Regions from separate parts of the Glutamicibacter soli genome, predicted to be linked through region 2. Evidence: riboswitches for the same ligand, from Rfam matches in the RefSeq annotation. Region 2 holds a riboswitch; the other holds the start of a gene.
What was found. A riboswitch is a leader RNA that binds a small molecule or an ion and turns the genes downstream of it on or off. The one in region 2 is predicted to bind S-adenosylmethionine.

Region 1: it holds a riboswitch for S-adenosylmethionine, as region 2 does, so the genes downstream of both, ACTX90_RS15915 (hypothetical protein) here and ACTX90_RS01325 (O-acetylhomoserine aminocarboxypropyltransferase/cysteine synthase family protein) in region 2, are expected to answer to the same signal.

The regions. Positions count from the first base shown of each region.
Region 1 is NZ_CM125969.1:3,353,216-3,362,328, reverse strand. It holds gene ACTX90_RS18655 (metallothionein) at 1-66, shown strand, start outside; gene ACTX90_RS15945 (cysteine hydrolase family protein) at 70-666, shown strand; gene ACTX90_RS15940 (hypothetical protein) at 677-1,009, shown strand; gene ACTX90_RS15935 (APC family permease) at 1,116-2,432, opposite strand; gene ACTX90_RS15930 (DUF421 domain-containing protein) at 2,429-2,884, opposite strand; gene ACTX90_RS15925 (hypothetical protein) at 2,884-3,420, opposite strand; gene ACTX90_RS15920 (4a-hydroxytetrahydrobiopterin dehydratase) at 3,602-4,252, shown strand; SAM riboswitch class IV at 4,402-4,515, shown strand; gene ACTX90_RS15915 (hypothetical protein) at 4,569-5,129, shown strand; gene ACTX90_RS15910 (AAA family ATPase) at 5,224-6,729, opposite strand; gene ACTX90_RS15905 (Fic family protein) at 6,827-8,068, opposite strand; gene ACTX90_RS15900 (alkaline phosphatase family protein) at 8,183-9,113, opposite strand, start outside.
Region 2 is NZ_CM125969.1:254,135-263,247, reverse strand. It holds gene katG (catalase/peroxidase HPI) at 1-501, shown strand, start outside; gene ACTX90_RS01340 (methylated-DNA--[protein]-cysteine S-methyltransferase) at 617-1,246, opposite strand; gene ACTX90_RS01335 (RNA polymerase sigma factor) at 1,243-1,740, opposite strand; gene ACTX90_RS01330 (histidine phosphatase family protein) at 1,866-2,426, opposite strand; SAM riboswitch class I at 2,540-2,634, shown strand; gene ACTX90_RS01325 (O-acetylhomoserine aminocarboxypropyltransferase/cysteine synthase family protein) at 2,746-4,113, shown strand; gene ACTX90_RS01320 (CoA-binding protein) at 4,113-4,607, shown strand; gene ACTX90_RS01315 (ABC transporter substrate-binding protein) at 4,683-5,717, opposite strand; gene ACTX90_RS01310 (FecCD family ABC transporter permease) at 5,906-6,868, shown strand; gene ACTX90_RS01305 (FecCD family ABC transporter permease) at 6,865-7,893, shown strand; gene ACTX90_RS01300 (polysaccharide deacetylase family protein) at 8,042-8,899, shown strand; gene ACTX90_RS01295 (DeoR/GlpR family DNA-binding transcription regulator) at 9,052-9,113, shown strand, end outside.

The DNA.
Region 1 (9,113 bases), 760 kb from region 2:
CTGGGCCATGCCGTATATGCGGGAGAAGCGCCGTACTGCTGCGAACACTGCTCGGGACGCAGCTGAGCCATGGACGCGACGGGATCCCTTCAAAGCCCGGCGCTGTTGTTGATCGACATGCAGGAGGGATTTTTTGAAACCGAGGACTTGGCGCAGCACCGCGCTCGGCTGGCATCCGCGTGCAACAAGCTCGCCGCCGCGGCGCGCAAGGCCGGGCTGCCGGTCATTGTGGTGCGCACCGTGCACAAGAAAGACAAGTCCACCTGGACGTTGAAGATGCTGGAGGACGACCAGGGTTACCTTTTCGAGGGGACCGGCCAAGCGCGGATCCTGCCAGAGCTGGATCTGGCGGGAAGCATCGAGCTGATCAAGCGGCGCGACAGCGCCTTCTGGGCCACGGAGCTGCTGACGCTGCTCTTGCAGCACCGGGTTGCCTCCCTCATCCTGGCCGGGGTCTCCTCGGAAACCTGCATTGCCGCCACCGCGACCGACGCCTTCAGCGCCAATTTGCCGGTGTTCCTTGCCCGAGACGCCCTGGCTTCCGCGGACCCGGACTTCGAGGATGTGACCTTGAAGTTTCTGGAGGAGCACTACCGCCAGCGGATCCTCAGCAGTGAACAACTGATAGCACAGCTCCCTGGCGGTGCCGCCGCCACGAAGAATTAAGGAGAAGGACATGACCTTGAATAATGCCGAATTCGACGATGTGCGACGCGACGAGGACGCGGATGAGCCATTCGACGGCCGCGACAGCCAGCCTGCCGCAGGTTCCTCGGACGCCCCGCAGTCGCTGGACGCCGAGGATCCGTTGCGCGGGCCGGACCGGATCCTGGATGAAAGCGACGCTGACCCCTTGCAGCTGAACCCGGAAACGCTGCTTCCCGAGCCGCTGGATGAAGATCGCGCGGTCGAGCCCGACGACGAAGCCGATGATGCAGCGGATATCGGTCTCGACCACGAGCGCCGGGTGAACCTCCCCGACCAGCGTGAGAGTCCCGACCAGCTCTGAACATTGACCTCAAGCGGCCGCGGGCCTTGCGGACGGCAATCCATCCGCAAGGCCCGCGGCTTTCCTCGACGTTCCGCGAGGCCGCCGCCCGTGGCTGCGACGCGGCCTAAGAGGGGCGCTTCGTAGACCGGGAGGTGATCCAGCGGGTTGCGAAATACAGGACCGCACCCAAGGCGAGCAACGCGAGCCCGCGTAGCCAGATCCCGCCATCCTGCTGGACGAGCAGCACAGCGCAGGAAGCCAGCGCGAGATACGGAATGATGATCGGAGCCCGGAAATGCCGGTGCTCCACGCGGTCCCGCCGCAGCACGATGACGGCAAGATTGGTGCTGGTGAACACGAAGAGCAGCAGCAGCACGACGGTCTTGGCCAAGGTCGCCAGATCACCGGTCAGCGTCAATAGCATGGCGATCGCCGTGGTTCCGATGATCGCCACCCACGGGGTGCGGCGATGCGGCAGGACGCGCCCCAGGACAGGCGGCAGCAGCCCCTGCTCCGCCATCCCGAACGCCAGCCGGCTGGACATGATCATGGTCAGCAAAGCGCCATTGGCCACCGCCACCAGGGCTACCAGGCTGAACAGCCAGCTGGGGATCCCGACCCCGGTGGCCTGCACGACATCCAGCAGGGGGCTGGAAGATCCTGCCAGCTCCTTGGGATCCATGGCGATCGAGGTGAGCACGCCAAGCGCTAAGTAGACCACTCCGGCGGTGAGCAGTGCGGCGAACAGCGCCCGGGGGTAGACCCGCGGCACGTCCACGACTTCCTCCGCGACGTTGGCGGAGACCTCGAATCCGACAAAAGAGTAGTAGGCCAACAGCGAGCCCGCGAAGATCGCGGCAACCGGCGTGGTGTCTTCGGGGAACTGGGCCAGACGTGACGCGTCCCCGTTGCCGTCGCCCAGGAATATGGCCGCCACGACGATCACCAGCAGCAATCCCGACAGTTCGATTGCCGTCATCCCGACATTCGCCCGCACCGATTCCTTGATGCCGCGTGCATTCAATAGCGCGACCAAACCCAGGAAGGCTATTGCGACAGGAATGGCGGGTGCATCGAAGAACACCGAAAGATAGTCCCCGGCAAATGCAATGCTCAAGCCCGCCGCACTGGTGACGCCGGCCGCCAGCATGGAGAAGCCCACAAGGAAGGACACCACAGGTTTTTTGAAGGCCCGCTCGGCGAAAATGGCCGCACCGCCCGCCCTGGGATATTTCGTGACCAGCTCCGCATAGGAGGTGGCCGTGAGCAGCGCCAGAATCAAGGCGACGAGCAACGGGGCCCAAATGGCTCCGCCTGCTTCCGCGGCCACCTCGCCCACCAGCGCGTACACGCCGGCTCCCAGGATGTCGCCGAGGATGAACAGGTACAGCAGGGGGCCGGTGATGCCCTTCTTCAACTTGCTTTCGGTATTGACGCTCATGGCTTGGCCTCTGCTTCCTTGGTGAAGAAGGAGACCTTTCCGTTGGACTCCAGGATGGCGAGCCTGATCGAGCTGTATTCCTCGATCCCCGCATGGCGTGCCAGCATGCTCAACTCGTCGAGGCCGATGCGTTCCCCGCTCAATGCCCGCCGGTCGATCACGCCGTCACGCACGAGCACGATGGGCCGGCCCAGGGTGAGTTTTCCGATCCTGGGCCAGCGCATATTGGCATAGGACAGGACCACTGCCAGGACGATCATGGTGAGCGCGGCCAATAGGCTTCCAGTCAGCGACCGGTCTTCCATGGTGATGCCCTGCTGCACCAGGTCCCCGAGGGCGACGAACAGGATCAACTCGAACGAGCTCAGCTCGCCCAGGGTGGAACGGCCTGCGGCACGGGTCACCAGCCACAGGACCACGAAGGCGATGGCGGCGCGAATGACAATTTCCATTAGGGAACCCTCCAGGTGGTGAACGGTACGTTGACGGTGGAAGCGCCGACTTCGACCTCGAGGTTCCCGTCGGTGCGCAAGTCCCACTGGTCAGAGGCCCGGCCTGTGATGCGAACCAGCATTTGCGTGGCCCCGGGTTGGGGAGCAACCTCGAATTCCACCGCACCGGCCGCGTCGGAACTTTGCGATTCCGGGTCCGGGAAGACCGCCAAGTCCTCGAAGAACAACAGGTAGTCCTCGGCGAGGCGCAGCTTACAGGTATCGGGCAGCGGTTCGTCGGAACTGACAAGTATTTCCAGCTCGACCTCATTGCCTGCCCGCGCCACCAACGGGTGGCGCACGTGGACTTGCATACGGTCCTCGGACTGGTCGGTGCTGGATTCCACATCGAACGCTCCAAGCGCCGCGGCCGCGACGATGGCTGCGACGATGAGGATGATGATCCGGCTCACGATGCGTCGCGTGCGGTGAGCAGTCTCGTCAATGACATCGTCCAACGTTGAATCAGAGACCTTGGCGTTGTGAATATTAGTCATCAAAACTCCTTGTGCCCATATTTGCCGAGATTAGCCGCGGCCGGTGCCGCTCTCCACGGAAGACGGATGTTCACAGCAGTTATCCAGTACGCCGCAACCGTCCGTTGTTTCTGGCAGTCTGCGCAGGTCCATTGAACTTCGCCCCCTCGGGTGGGAAGGTTGCCGGAGAAAGGAGAAACGCATGCCTGCACAGGACGTAATTGCCCAAGACCAGCTCAACGAATACCTCCAGGGGATGCCGCAGTGGCGCCAGATCCCCGGAGCCATTGCCGCGGTTTTCGAGACCAAGACCTCCGCGGCCGCGATCGAGCTTTTCAGCGATATCGCAAGCGCCGCAGAGATGGACAACCACCACCCCGACGTGGACTGGCGCTACAACCGCGTGTTCGTGACAACCACCTCCCATGACGCCGGCGGCCAGGTCACCACCCGCGACATTGCGCTGGCCAGCAAGATCTCCGAGCGGGCCGCGGCCCTCAGGGCCAAACCCCGCGTCGACCTGATCCGCGCAGTGGAGATTGCCATCGACACCGACAAGCCCCAGGAGATCGCGGAGCAATGGGCCGCCGGGCTTGGGTACAAGTCGCTGGAGGACGGCAGCATCGCCGATCCCCACGGTCGCGGCCCGGCGATCTGGTTCCAGAAAACCGACACTCCCAATACGAACCGGCTGCACTTGGACGTGTGGGTTCCGTATTCGGAAAGCGGTCCGGTGCTCACGAAGCTGGAAGAAGTTGGCGCCCACTCCGACGGCGATGCCGTGCCGTCCTTCACCGTCATCACCGACGCCCAGGGCAATCGCTTCTGCATCTGCACCGAGGTCGACCGCTAGCACCGAGCGAACTGCAGTCAAAGGTGGACTTGTCCACCAGAGTCGATGGCTGATCCGGTGTCCGTACCTGTGAAGGCATGGGCACCGGATCTGCTGTATCCGGCGCCGCGGCCATACTGTCGGTAGCTGCGGGTTAGGCTGGATTCCAAGTTCAAGAGCTGCGACGCAAAGTACCTGGCTGGTCGCACGGCAACCCTCCTCATCGAGCGGGGTGCCCCAGGGGAAGAACCGACCCGGACAAAAGTCCCGGGTAAGTCGGTGGGCCAGTCCGGCACAATAGGTGCTCGGCCGGCTCCCTGAGCAGGAGCGAACAACAATGCAGAACCCAGAATTCTCGATCAATCACCCAGAAGGCACCCTGCAGGAACGGCTGTGGAACAGCGTGGTCATGGACTACCCATTTTTCGGAGAACGTCCGGTCGAGCAGTCGGCTTACCGGCAGGCAACCCGCAGCGGGGAATTCGCCAGCGGCAAGCTCAGCGAGACGCCGGAACACCTGCAGAACTACATCCTCCGCTGGATCGCCGCAGGCTTCACACCTGAACTGTATTGGGCCGTCAGTTTGGGAATCAGGGAAGCAGCAGCGCACGCACGTCGGCGTTGCAAGAGTCCGGAGGACCTGCTTCGCCTCGAAGATCGGATGAGACGGCTGGGCATCTTGGCGCCCAACCCGAGGGCAGGGCAGCTCTACAAGGAACTGCAACGCGATGAGCGGGGTGGGGCGGTTCTGGTGGACCGCTGCTACCCGGCGCATGTTGTGCAGCTGGAACCGGAGGAATGGGCGGAGTTTCCGCAACGGTTGCTCTTCGGCCGGCCATCTGCCGCGCTTCAGCAGTTTATTTACGGTGACCCGCTCCATCAAGGGATCACCAACTGAATCGCCCCACGGCAGGAACGCCTTCAAGCGGCAACGATGCGGTGCGCTGGCGCAGCAGGGGGATATTCCTCCCCGGCAAGGAGGAAGGCGCGGCCTACAACCCCTTGCTGCCGCCGTCCTGTTCAGCTTCCGGATCTTGTCCAAATCCGCTGGGCGCTTCGTAGCTCCCTGCCACCCCGGGGAACCATCCGAAGGATGCGTCTTCGCTGAATTCTTCCGGCTCGTCAAGATCCGGGTCGTTGGTTCCCCCGAGGAAGTTTCGCGTGAGAGTGGCCGCATCGCCCATAAGCTCCGCGGCGGCTTCGAGCAGATGGGCGTCACCCGGAGCCTGGTTCGCGACTGCCGCGTTGAGGATGGATCGGCGAACCAATTCCCTGGTGAACGAGGCAGTCGTTCCATCGACAAGGTGCGCAAGCTGTTGCACGGTGTCGGAGCTGGGCTTCAGCTTGGCTGCGTATAGTTCGAGCAGGGCAATACGTCCTTCGAGATCCGGGCGTGGAATCTCCACTGCAAGATCGATGCGCCCGGGGCGCTGCACCAAGGCGCGCTCCAGGGAATCCACGCGGTTCGTGGTCAGCAGGAAGGTGACGTCCGCGTCCGGTTCCAGGCCGTCCATGGTGTCGAGGACTTCGAAAAGCAGCGGCTGGGGGCCGTGGCTGAAGCTGCGGTCTTCGGCGATCAGGTCACAATCTTCCAGTACGACGATCGATGGCTGCAGCGCCCGCGCCATGGCGGCGGCTTGGGAGATGTAGGCCAACGAATCGCCGTTGAGCAGGATGACAGTGTGGTCTTCAGCCGCCGAGGCCAGATACCTGACGGTGTGGGTTTTCCCGGTGCCCGGCGGGCCGTAGAGCAGGACACCGCGTTTGAGATGCGCACCGAGCGCAGTCAGGACATCGCGGTGGGTTCCGACGCCGAGGACTTGTTCCTCAATGCGTTCACGCAGGCCGTCGGGCAGCACGAGCTGTTCGCGCGGGAAGGGTTCGCGCCGGTGGAAGGCGACTCCGGCGTTCGATTCCTGGTACTCGTTGCCCTTGAACGAGATGACCTGGCCCTTGAAGATGCTCGAGGTGCGCAACCCGTTGCGAAATTCCTTGAGGAATGCGTCGGTCACCTGTTCGTCGGGGGACAGGATCTCCAATGCAGCTTCGGGCTTCCCGTACTCCGGATTGGCCTTCCGGATCAAAACTGCCAGCGGGCTGGAGTGGTAATGGAAGAGGTGGATTCCCAGTGTCAGGAATCGACGCTGCTGGTCCGGGCCCACGGCAAGTGAAGCGTAGGAAGGCTCACCCACAATACCCATGTGGTTCTCCGGCATCAGCAGATCGGCCAGATCCGCATGGTACCTTTGCTGCCCGGCGATACCGACGATCTTGGCGGAGGGATCACTGCCGGCAATGCGGTCGAGAACGATATTCGCATCCGCGAGCCGGTGGGAGCCGAAAGCCTCGGTGATCAGCGGAAGCGAGCTAGGCGAAACTTTCAGATGTTTTTCCAACACGGGTGCCAGCTGAGCACCATTGGGCTTCTGGCGGAATTCTTCAGCGAGGTCCGCCAGCTTGTTGAAGGACATCATAAAGGCACGTAATTCTGCATCCATGAGCAGAGCCTAGCAGTGAAAGTCTCCTAGTGGGTACGAAAATTACAGGCAGTCAGCCAGCCTGCTCGGAGTGCTTGGCCAGAGCGGGTGCCTGCGCCTAGCGCACCGAGTCCCGGCGAATCGTGGCCCCATAGTCATCCAGAATCTTCAGGATTCGGTCGTGCTGCCAGACGCGGTTTCTGCGCAAACCAGACTTCTCTTTCAGGACCCCGCGATCGCTCAAGGTTGCGATGGCGCGATGAGCGACTGCGTCGGTAACGCTCAGGGCGTTCTTCAAGTAGCTGGCGTTGACGACGGGTTGCGCTATCAGCAGCGGTAGTACCTTGAACGCAGTCGAATTCGACCGGAGTCCATCCAGCTGCCTGCGTGAATCTTCCAATGCATCTGCCAGAGCCAGCAACAGCACTTGCCCCGTTGTCGCTGCGTAGATCGAAGCATCGATGAAGATCTTGATGATTCCGTAGGCGTTTCCCTGCCGATAGGCGGTGAGTGCATCGAAATAACCGGTGGTATCCCGCAGGATGCCTGCTGAAATGGGCGCGGTCGAATGAGTGGTCACCTTGCGATGGCGGAGCATTGCGTGGGCAAGGGCCCGTCCAGTTCTGCCGTTCCCGTCGACAAAGGGATGGATGCTCTCGAAATGGGCGTGCGCGATGGCAACCTGGATGAGGGCAGGCAGGTCTTGACGGTGAATGAACGTTTCAAGATCAGCCAATGCCCCCGCGATCAGTTCATGCTGGGGCGCGATATAGCTGGCGCCACGGGGGCCGGCGGAATCTTTGCCACCGATCCATACGAGTTCTTGCCGGAATTTTCCTGCTTCTTCGACAAGGTCGTCTTGATGCCGCAACAATTCGTGATGCATGGACAAGATGCTGGTGACGTTGAGTTCTTCCGAGAGCTGTAATGCGGCTTCCATTGCGCGTACGTTGCCGATTACCGTGCGAGCATTGGATTTTTCACTTTCGTTGATTTCCCAGAGCGCAAGTTGCCGGGCGGAGGTGGAAAGCTGCTCGATCTGGCTGCTGGAGGCACTTTCCGTGCGCAAGAGAATGCTCGACATGGGTGCGAGCGCAGGGTTCTCTTGCCCCAGCAATAAGAACGTATAGGCATCGAAGAGACGCAATGCATCGTTTGCTTCCTCGAGTTCGGACATCAGGGATGATGAAAAATCGGGTGACCAGTTGGCGATCGATGGAACCACTGCCGATTGGTATTCGCCTGTCTGCCTGGAGACTTGTGCATTTGAAAAGATTTGGGGTTGTTGCGGCCGCCAGTGATGTGTTTCCGAGCCAAGCGCAGGAATCTCCACGAAGCTGTTGCTCTCTTTGGACTCCATGGTTTCGCACTTCCTAAGTGATAGTTACTGATCCACCTTACTATCACTTAACCGCTAAGTGATAGTAAGGAAATTCCTTACTATCACTTAGTTCCATGCGTTCGCGGCCGCTGGCTACTTCTTCAGCGAGACCTGGTCGATGGACCAGAATGCGGAATTGGTGCCGGTGTAGCGGAAGGAGACCTGTGCTTTCTTCGCTTTCTTCGGAACATCGATGGCGATGCTCTCCACGCCGTTGTAGTTCTTGTCGTAGGACTTCACCAATACCGGCTCGCCCCCGTCGAAGCTGACGAAGACTTCGCCGGACTGCGGGCCGTCGATCTTGTAGTTCGAAGCGAAGCTCAGGGTGGCGCTCTGGCCGCCCTTGACCTTGTACTCCGGACTGATCAGGGTGGAGTCGAACTGGCCGGGATCGTGCGCCTTGTCGTCCCACTCGTCCGAGTCGGCAACGGCGAAGACGTTGCGGTTGTGGACGCTGGTTTCGCGGCCCTGGTTCAGATCCGTGTTGGTCCAGAACTCGTCGGTGGTGAAGGACCAGCCGCGCCACTCGCGCACGCCGCCCTTGGGCATGGCAGAGTTGTCGATAGTCCAACCGCTCGGTGCGGTCGTGGTCCAGCCCTTGGTCTGGGCGCTGAGCTTGGCCTCGTCCTTGGCCTTCTTCAGGTGCGGGCGCAGGGTATCGAACTCGTCGGCGGCGATGGAGTTGATGTTCTTGCCGTCGAGGTTCCACTCGTCCTCGACGCGCACGCCCTGGTGCTTCAGCACGGTAGGGGCGATGTCGGTGATCTTGACATCGTGGCGCTCGGTGCCGGCCTTGAACTGCTTGCCGTTGGCAATGACGAAGGTCGCGCGCTCGCGGATGCTGCTGCCTCCGTGGCCGCCACCCGGGGTGTGGCCATGGTCGGAGGTGACCATGACGACCCAGTCTTCCTTGTTATAGGTCTTGCGCTGCTCGATGGCCTGGAGCATCTGGCCGATCTGCTGGTCGGCGGTCTTGTGGCCTCGGGTGTAGGCGATCGAGTCGCTGCCGTTGCTGTGCCCGGCG
Region 2 (9,113 bases):
GACGCCACCCAGGAGCAGACCGACGTCGAGCAGTTCGCCTGGCTGGAGCCGGTCGCCGACGGCTTCCGCAACTACGACTCGGGCTTCCTGGACCTGCCAAGCGAGTACCTGCTGATCGACCGCGCGAACCTGCTGGGCCTGTCGGCTCCGGAGATGACCGTGCTGCTCGGCGGCCTGCGCGTTATCGGCAATAACTGGGACGGCTCCAACCTGGGCGTCTTCACCGACACCCCGGGCGCACTGACCAACGACTTCTTCGCGAACCTGCTGGAGCTCGGCCTGGAGTGGACCCCGTCGGCAGACGAGCAGACCTACACCACCACCGACGGCCGTTGGACCGGCAGCCGCGTGGATCTGGTCTTCGGTTCCAACTCCGAGCTGCGCGCCCTCGCCGAGGTATACGCTTCGGACGATGCCAAGGAGAAGTTCGTCAAGGACTTCGCAGCGGCTTGGGCCAAGCTCATGGACGCAGACCGCTTCGAGCTGGCCCGCAAGAACTAGTTCCCTTGCGCTAGCTTCTAGCTGAGAAGCCGGTGGCCGCCGCCTTCCTTCGGGAAGGCGGCGGCCACCGGTCTCTTCATTTGCAGTTGCTGCCGGCACAGTGTTGGCGGCATGCTCAGAACAGGGTGGCTTCGCCGCCGCCGAATTCCGGGTTCTCCAGCTTCAGCAGCTGCGTTTTCACGCCCAGTCCCCCGAGGTAGCCGCCCAGCGAACCGTCCGTGCGCAGCACGCGGTGGCACGGAAGCACAATGGGCAGCGGGTTCGTGGCGCAGGCCGAGCCGACGGCCCGCACCGCCTTCGGCTTGCCGATGTGCTCGGCCACTTGGGCGTAGCTCTGGGTCTGCCCGTAGGCGATGCGGCCCAGCTCCAGTTGCACCTGCCGACGGAACTCGGTGGAAAGCCGCAGGTCCAGCGGCAGGCTGAACTCCTGCAGCGCGCCGGAGAAGTATTGGTCGAGCTGCCTGGCCGCGTCGTCGAGCGATCTGTCGTCCTTCAGGATCCGCGGGCCCACCTTGTGCGCCAGGACATCGAGGATGCGCTCATGCCCCTCGGTTTCAAAGGCCACCCGGACCAGCCCGGCCTCCGTGGAGGCCAGCAGCAGCCCTCCGATCGGGCTGTCGACAATGCGGTAGGAGATCTCGATCAACTGCTGGCGGCGGGCATCATGAACAAATTTTTTGTTCAATTCGGCCAGGATCCGCTCTTCGTCCTGCGTCGCCGGGAAGGCGGTAGTCCGTTCGCTCATGACAACTCCTCCAGCATCTGCGCGTGCTTCCAATGGGCACGCAGGTTCTTGATTCCGTCGCTGCCCGCGCGGCGGGCGGCCGCTTCGGAACCTGAAAGGATCTGCGAGATCTGCGCGTAGCTCAACCCGCCCAGGTACCGGTAGGCGAGCACGAAACGCTGCTTCTGAGGCAGCGCCTTGACCGCCTGCCACAGTTCTCCATCCATGATCCTGGCTTCGGGCCGTCCCGCCTGCCCGACTTCTGTCTCGGGCAGCACCTCGGCCAACACCTCGGACGGGTTCTTGCGCAGTTCGTCGATGGCCTTGCGATGGGCGATGGTGACCAGCCAGGCCTGCACGTTGGCATCATCCGGCAGATCCGGATAGGCCTTGAGCGCGGCTAGGAACGTTTCCGACCACGCATCCTGGGCGCGATGCTCATCCAGCAGGGCACGGCACACACGCAGCACGGCCAGCCCATGGTCCTGGACAATCCGTTCGAACGGTATCTGCATGGCTCTCCCGGCAGCTGCTTCCCCTTGCGGGCTCTCACCTTGTAAACGTACCGCAGGCGCCGTTTGTGAGGTCGGGAGCGAAAATTTTTTGCTCCGCGGCGCCAAGGCGCAATCGGAGAAGCCAGCTACAGGCGCACCGTGTCCAAGTCAGCGGCGATTTCTTCCAGCCGCTTCAGGTCGATGTCGATCACTTCGCCGTTCTCCACGCCCTGGGGCTGCCGGCTTCCGGCGAGCGCGTCGCGGATAGTGCGCATGGTCGCGCCGTGGCTGACGACCATGATCCTGCGCCCCGCGTGCTCCTGCACCAGCTGGAGCAGCGCAGGCAGCGCCCGGTCAAGGATCTGCTGGTGGGTTTCCAGTTCGTGCTGCACCTCGGCGGCTTCCAGATCGCTGACCTCGGCCATGATGCGCCCCTCCAGCGGGCCGAAACTGCGCTCGGTCAGGGTGTGCACCGCCGGTCCGGTCTCCGCCCCAAGCTGCTCGGCGATCAGCGCCGCAGTCTGTTGGGCGCGGGCCAGCGGGGAGGCCAGCAGCAGATCCCAGCCTTTGCCCTTCAGGAAGCGCCCCAGGCTGCGTGCTTGGTGGCGTCCGGTCTCGTTCAGCTCGATATCGGTGCGGCCCTGCAGGCGGCCAGCCAGGTTCCAGTCGGTCTGCCCATGTCGTACCAATGCCAGCGCGGTGTCCATGACTCGAGCATAAGCGCAGCGCAAAGGTATCGAAGAATCTGTGGCGAGGGAAGCAATACGCAACGTTACGACTCATAGTTGGGTCATTTTCGGTCATGTTGCGAAGATTGTTACAACCATCCCGAGCGGCCGAGAGATCTGGTTCGATGACGCCGCAGCAACCTGCCACAGCCGGTGGATACGGTGCTACCGCCAGAAACGATGGAGCTGCTTTCCGCCTACCCGGCGTTCAAGCGACATTGACCGGGATTCCTGCCTCGATGGCTTCCGTGTTCGGCACGGAGGCCAAGAACGTATCGACAAGGAGTCATAAGCCACCATGGCAGACCACAAGTTTGGATTCCGCACCCGCGCGCTGCACGCCGGAGGCACCCCCGATGCCGAGCACGGCGCCCGCGCGGTGCCGATCTACCAGAGCACCTCGTTCGTCTTCAAGGACGCCGACGATGCCGCGAACCTGTTCGCCCTGCAGAAGTACGGGAACATCTATTCGCGCATCGGCAACCCGACCGTTGCCGCGTTCGAGGAACGCATGGCCTCGCTGGAAGGCGGCCTCGGCGCGGTAGCCACCGGCTCCGGCATGGCCGCGGAGTTCGTCACCTTCGCCGCGCTGGCCCAGGCCGGCGACCACATCGTGGCCTCGGCCAAGCTCTACGGCGGCACCATTACGCAGCTGGACGTCTCGCTGCGCCGCTTCGGCATCGACACCACCTTCGTCGACTCCAACGACCCGGCCGATTTCGAGGCGGCGATCGGCGAGAACACCAAGGCCGTCTACACCGAGGTCGTGGCCAACCCTTCCGGAGACATCGCGGACCTGGCCGGACTGGCCGAGGTGGCGCACCGCCACGACATCCCGCTGGTGGTCGACTCCACGCTGACTCCGCCGTACATCCTGCGCCCGATCGAGCACGGCGCGGACATCGTGATCCACTCGGCCACCAAGTTCATCGGCGGCCACGGCACGACCCTGGGTGGCGTGGTCATCGAATCAGGCACCTTCAACTGGGGCAACGGCAAGTTCCCGACCATGACCGAGCCGGTGGCCAGCTACGGCAACGTCTCCTGGTGGGCCAACTTCGGCGAATACGGTTTCCTGACCAAGCTGCGCAGCGAGCAGCTGCGCGACTTCGGCCCGGCGCTGCCGGCGCAGTCGGCCTTCCAGCTGCTGCAGGGCTTGGAGACCCTGCCCCAGCGCATGGACAACCACCTTTCCAACGCCAAGCAGGTCGCCGCCTGGCTGGAAGCCGACGAGCGAGTCACCTACGTGAACTACGCGGGGCTGGAATCCCACCCGCAGCACGAGCAGGCAGCCAAGCTGCTGCCGATGGGCGTCGGCTCGGTCTTCAGCTTCGGCGTCAAGGGCGGCCGCGAGGCCGGCGCCAAGTTCATCGACGCGCTGCAGCTGGCAAGCCACCTGGCGAACATCGGCGACGCCCGCACCCTGGTGCTGCACCCCGCCTCAACCACCCACCAGCAGCTCAGCGCCGAACAGCTGGTCGCCGCCGGCGTTCCGGAAGACCTGATCCGCCTGTCGGTCGGCCTGGAGGACGTCGAGGACATCCTCTGGGACCTCGACCAGGCGCTGGCCGCCTCGCAGGAAGGCACGCTGGAGTCCGACTTCGCGGCACCGGCCTACGACGGAGCATCCTGCGCCGTTCCCGCCGCTTCGAAGGGAGCGAACTAATGAGCACCGCTGAACGCACCTGGCAGGGCCCGGGCGCCGCGCAGCGCCTGAACATCCTGCGCGACACCAAGACCATCGCGATTGTCGGCGCCTCGAACAAGCCCTCGCGGGCCAGCTACTTCGTGGCCACCTACCTGCTGTCCTCCTCGAAGTACAAGGTGTACTTCATCAACCCGGTGCTGGACGAGATCCTGGGCCAGCCGGTGTACAAGTCGCTGGCCGACCTGCCGGAGTCCCCGGACCTGGTCGAGGTGTTCCGCAAGCACGAGGACATCCCGGGCGTGCTGGACGAGGCGCTGGCGGTCGGGGCGAAGACCCTGTGGCTGCAGCTGGGCACCTGGCATGAAGAAGTGGCCCACCGTGCCGAGGCCGCGGGCCTGAACGTGGTCATGGACCGCTGCGTGAAGATCGAGCATGCCCGCTTCCACGGCGGGCTGCGCCTGGCCGGATTCAACACCGGCGTGATTTCCTCCAAGCGCCAGCTGCTGGCCTAGGGAATCTCCGGGACGAACACGGCGGTGCCGCCCTTCTGAATGAAGGGCGGCACCGCTGTGTTGTCTTTTTCGGCGCTACTTGACCAAGTAGCCGCGCAGGTCGTCCAGGATCTGGTTGGCGCCGGTCGGGCCCAGGCCCAGGAACCAGACGTCGTCGTTCACGCGGATGGCCTGGCCGTCCTTGACCGCCTGCATCTGGCCCCAGAGCGGACCTTCCACCGCGGCCTTCTCGCCGGTGGCTTCCGGGGTTCCGTAGGAGGTGTAGAACAGCCAGTCGGAGTCGGCATCCGCCAGGTTCTCCGCGGAGATTTCTGCGGCCAGGTCGTCGATGTCCTGGTTGTCCGGACGAGAGAATCCGGCGTCGGCCAGGATCACGCCGATCAGAGACTTGTTGGCATACAGGCGGATCTTCTCCGGCATGAAGCGCAGCAGCGAGATCTTCGGATCGCCCTCGACGTCCTCGTTCAGCGCGGTGGCCTTGGCCTGGTAGTCGTTCAGCACGGAAACCGCCTTGGTTTCCTCGCCCAGCGCCTCGCCGGCCAGCAGGAAGTTCTCCTTCCACGGGAAGCCCGGGCGGATGGAGAAGACGGTCGGGGCGATCTGGTTGAGCTGGCTGTACAGCTTGTCTGCGCGCAGCTGGGAGCCGATGATCAGATCCGGGTTCAGCGCGGCGATGGCCTCCAGGTTCAGCTCCTGGATGGTGCCCACGGTCTTGGCATCCTTGACCTCGTCGGCCAGGTAGCTCGGCACGGAGTTCGCGCCCTCGGTGGACGGGATGCCTACCGGGGTGACGCCCAGGGAGAGCACCGCGTCCAGCTCACCGGTATCCAGCACGACCACGCGCTGCGGTTTGGCCTGGATTTCGGTGGTGCCGTTGGCGTGGGTCACGGTGCGGGGGAACTGGCCGGCTTCGGCATCCGAGCCGAACTTGGCGGTTTCCTCATCCGCGGTCGTGAAGCTCTGGCCGCCTACGGCAACGTCCTTGTTACCGGCGTTGGAGTCCGAGGTGCTGGTGGCTGCGCCGCAGCCGGCGGTGACTGCAACCATGAGTGCAGCGGTGGCGCCGAGGATGGTGCGGCCCCACGAAGTACGAGTGTTCAAGAAATTCACAACGCCAATATACCGTATTCAGTTGCGCACCTTGATAGGTAAGCATCATCTACTGCCACATTCACGATAAGGTGTTCCAGTCACCATTCTCAGCGTGAAAGTGCGACCCCCACACCGTGAAGACCTTATCTCCACCCGATGATTTGCAACGTAGCAAGTCACCGAGCAAACATTTGTTGATTCTCGGGATGCTGGCGGTCCTGCTGGTCGCTCTGGCCACCGTGTCGCTGACCATCGGCTCAAAATCCCTGAGCCTGCAACAAATTTTTTCCGCGCTGGCAGATCCCGTGGAGTCCGTCGAGCGCAGCCTCATCCTGTCCTCGCGGCTGCCGCGCGCGCTGTTGGCAGTCTTCGCCGGCGCCGGGCTGGGTGTGGCAGGGTTGCTGGCCCAGTCGCTGACACGCAACCCGCTGGCCGAACCGGGCATCCTGGGTGTCAACGCCGGCGCCTCGCTGGCCATCGTGACCGCTGTCGGGTTCCTGGGCGTCTCGGGGTTCGCCGGCTATGTCCCCTTCGCCTTCCTCGGCGCCCTGCTCACCGCAGCGCTGGTCTACCTGATCGGCCGTCCCCGCGCGGGTTCCTCGGACCCGGTGCGCCTGGTGCTCTCGGGTGTAGCCATCGGCGCGATCTTCACCGGACTTGGCACCGCCCTGTCGCTAGTGCGCCCGCAGGCCTTCGACCAGCTGCGCGCCTGGACCATCGGTTCGCTGCAGGGCCGGGACGCCTCCATCATCGTTCCGCTGGCGCTGCTGACCGCCGTCGGAATCCTGCTCGCTGCGCTCTGCGCGCGGTCGCTGGACGGGCTGGCGCTCGGAGACGACGCGGCCACCGCGCTGGGCGTGAACGTGCGCAACACCCGCATCCTGGTGCTGATCGCCATCACCATCCTGGCTGCTTCGGCCACCGCCGCGGTGGGCGCCATCGGCTTCATCGGCCTGATGGCGCCGCATGCCGCGCGCCGGCTGGCAGGTTCCGGCACCGGCTGGGTCATGGCCTACACCTGCCTGCTGGCACCCATGCTCCTGCTCGTCGCGGACGTGCTGGGCCGCGTCATGCTTCCCGGCGAGCTGCAGGCCGGCGTGGTCTGCGCGTTCATCGGCGCGCCGATGCTGATCATGCTGGCCCGCAGCCCCAAGGCGGCGGCCCTGTGAGCATCGTATCGACCAACAAGACCCGGAGCCTCAAGCGTTCCACCCGCTCCCGCTCGGTCGGGCTTGCCCTGGCGGCCGCCGTCCTGCTGGCCACCGTCTTCGCGGTATCCGGCGGCGAGTACTCTCTCAGCCCGTGGCGGGTCCTGACGATCCTCTTCGGCGGCGGCGAGGGGCTGGAGACCACCGTCGTCTGGCAATGGCGCATGCCCCGGGCGACCGCCGCACTGGTCTTCGGCGCCGGCCTGGCCGTGTCCGGCGCGGTCTTCCAGACGCTGACCCGCAACCCGCTGGGCTCCCCCGACATCATCGGCTTCTCCACCGGCGCCTACACCGGGGCGCTGGTGGTGCTGACGGTGGTCGGCGGCGGATTCCTCGCCACCAGCCTCGGCGCGCTGGCCGGCGGCCTGCTGACCGCCTTCGTGGTGTACCTGCTGGCCTGGCGCAACGGCACCCACGGATTCCGGCTGATCCTGGTGGGCATCGGCGTCTCCGCGGTGCTTGCCTCGTTCAACCACTACCTGGTACTGCGCGCGGAACTGGACGTGGCCATGGCCGCCGCAGTGTGGGGCGCCGGCACCCTGAACGGCGTGACCTGGGCCGGGGTGATTCCCGTGTCGATTGTCGTGCTGGCCTCCCTGGCCGCGGTGCTTGTCGGCTCGAAGTCCCTGCAGATGCTGCAGATGGGCGACGACCTGGCCAGCGCCCTGGGCATGAAGGTCGAGCACACCAAGCTGGTGCTGGTGACGCTGGCGGTCCTGCTGGTTTCCGCGGTGACCGCCCTGGCCGGCCCGATCGCTTTCGTTGCGCTGGTCGCCCCGCAGCTGGCGCGGCGCCTGGTGGGCGGGGGCTCGTTGAACCTGATCCCGACGGCGCTGACCGGGGCCTTCCTGCTGGCGCTGGGAGACCTGCTGGCCCAGCGGCTTTTCGCCCCGATCCAACTGCCGGTAGGTGTGGTAACTGTCTGCATCGGCGGCATCTACCTGGTGTACCTGCTCAATCGCGGAACCCAGAAGGTCCGCGGGTAGCGCCCCGCACGCCCGACTGAGACCCAAGGCACATTTATCCCCGGAATTCCGGTGGTTTTCAGCGGTTTTGATAACAATTCGGTGGAGTTTGCGGACGACGCGGTCCGCCAGTTTGAAAACCGCGGCGGCGGCGCGGGAAGGTTGATTAATGCCTCCCCGTTCCCGCCGCCTTGCGGTGCTCCCTGTCGTCGCGTCCGCACTGCTTTTGGCCTCCTGCACCTCGCAGGTCCAAGCCGAGGACGGCTTCGCCAAGCAGGCGGTGACGATGCTGCTTCCCGGCCAGGAAAGCCCTCGGCTTTCGGGGTCCACCGGCGTTCTCGCGCAAGCCGCCCCACAGATCCCCGCCGTAGTGGCGCCGGCCGGGCCGATGCGGCTGCATCCGCGCCCCGAGGTCGACTGCGACCAGTCCAAGTGCGTGGCGCTGACCTTCGACGACGGGCCGGGGCGCCACACCGAGCGGCTGCTGGACCACCTGGCCGCCGCGGATGTCCCGGCCACGTTCTACCTGCTGGGGCAGAACGCGCAGAAGTACCCGGAAACCCTGCACCGCATGGTCATCGAAGGGCACCAGCTGGGCAGCCACACCCACGACCACAAGGCGCTCACCGCGCTGAGCAGCTCGCAGATCACCCACGAGATCGACACGGCGGCTGCCATCATCAAGGATTTGACCGGCGTCCATCCCGGCACCGTGCGTCCTCCCTACGGTGCGCACAACGCCCAGGTCGATGCGCTCATCGACGCCCCGCTGGTGCTGTGGGACGTGGACACGCTGGATTGGCAGCACCGCGACCCGGCGAAGGTCGCGAGCATCGCCATGGAGGAAGTGCGCGACGGATCGATCATCCTGATGCACGACATCCATGAGAGCACGGTCAAGGCCGTGCCCGAGCTCATCAAGCGGCTGAAGCAGCAGGGCTACTCCCCAGTCACCATCGACGAGCTGTTCGACGGGCAGGAGTTCAACAGCTCGACCGCCTACGCCAGCCGCAACCAGATCCGCTAGTCCGGCGCACCCGCGGCCCGCAAAACCCACTCAAACACAGATAAAGCCAAAAGTTTCTCCGCATTTCACTTGACCCAGCCACGCAATCGGGCATAAAGTCATCTAAACACAGATCCATGTGTTGCAGGTCATGAATCCCAGCGGAGGCAGAAATGTTCGCCGAAGAACGACACCGGCTGATCGTAGAGCAGCTCGCGGTCGACGGAAAAGTCAC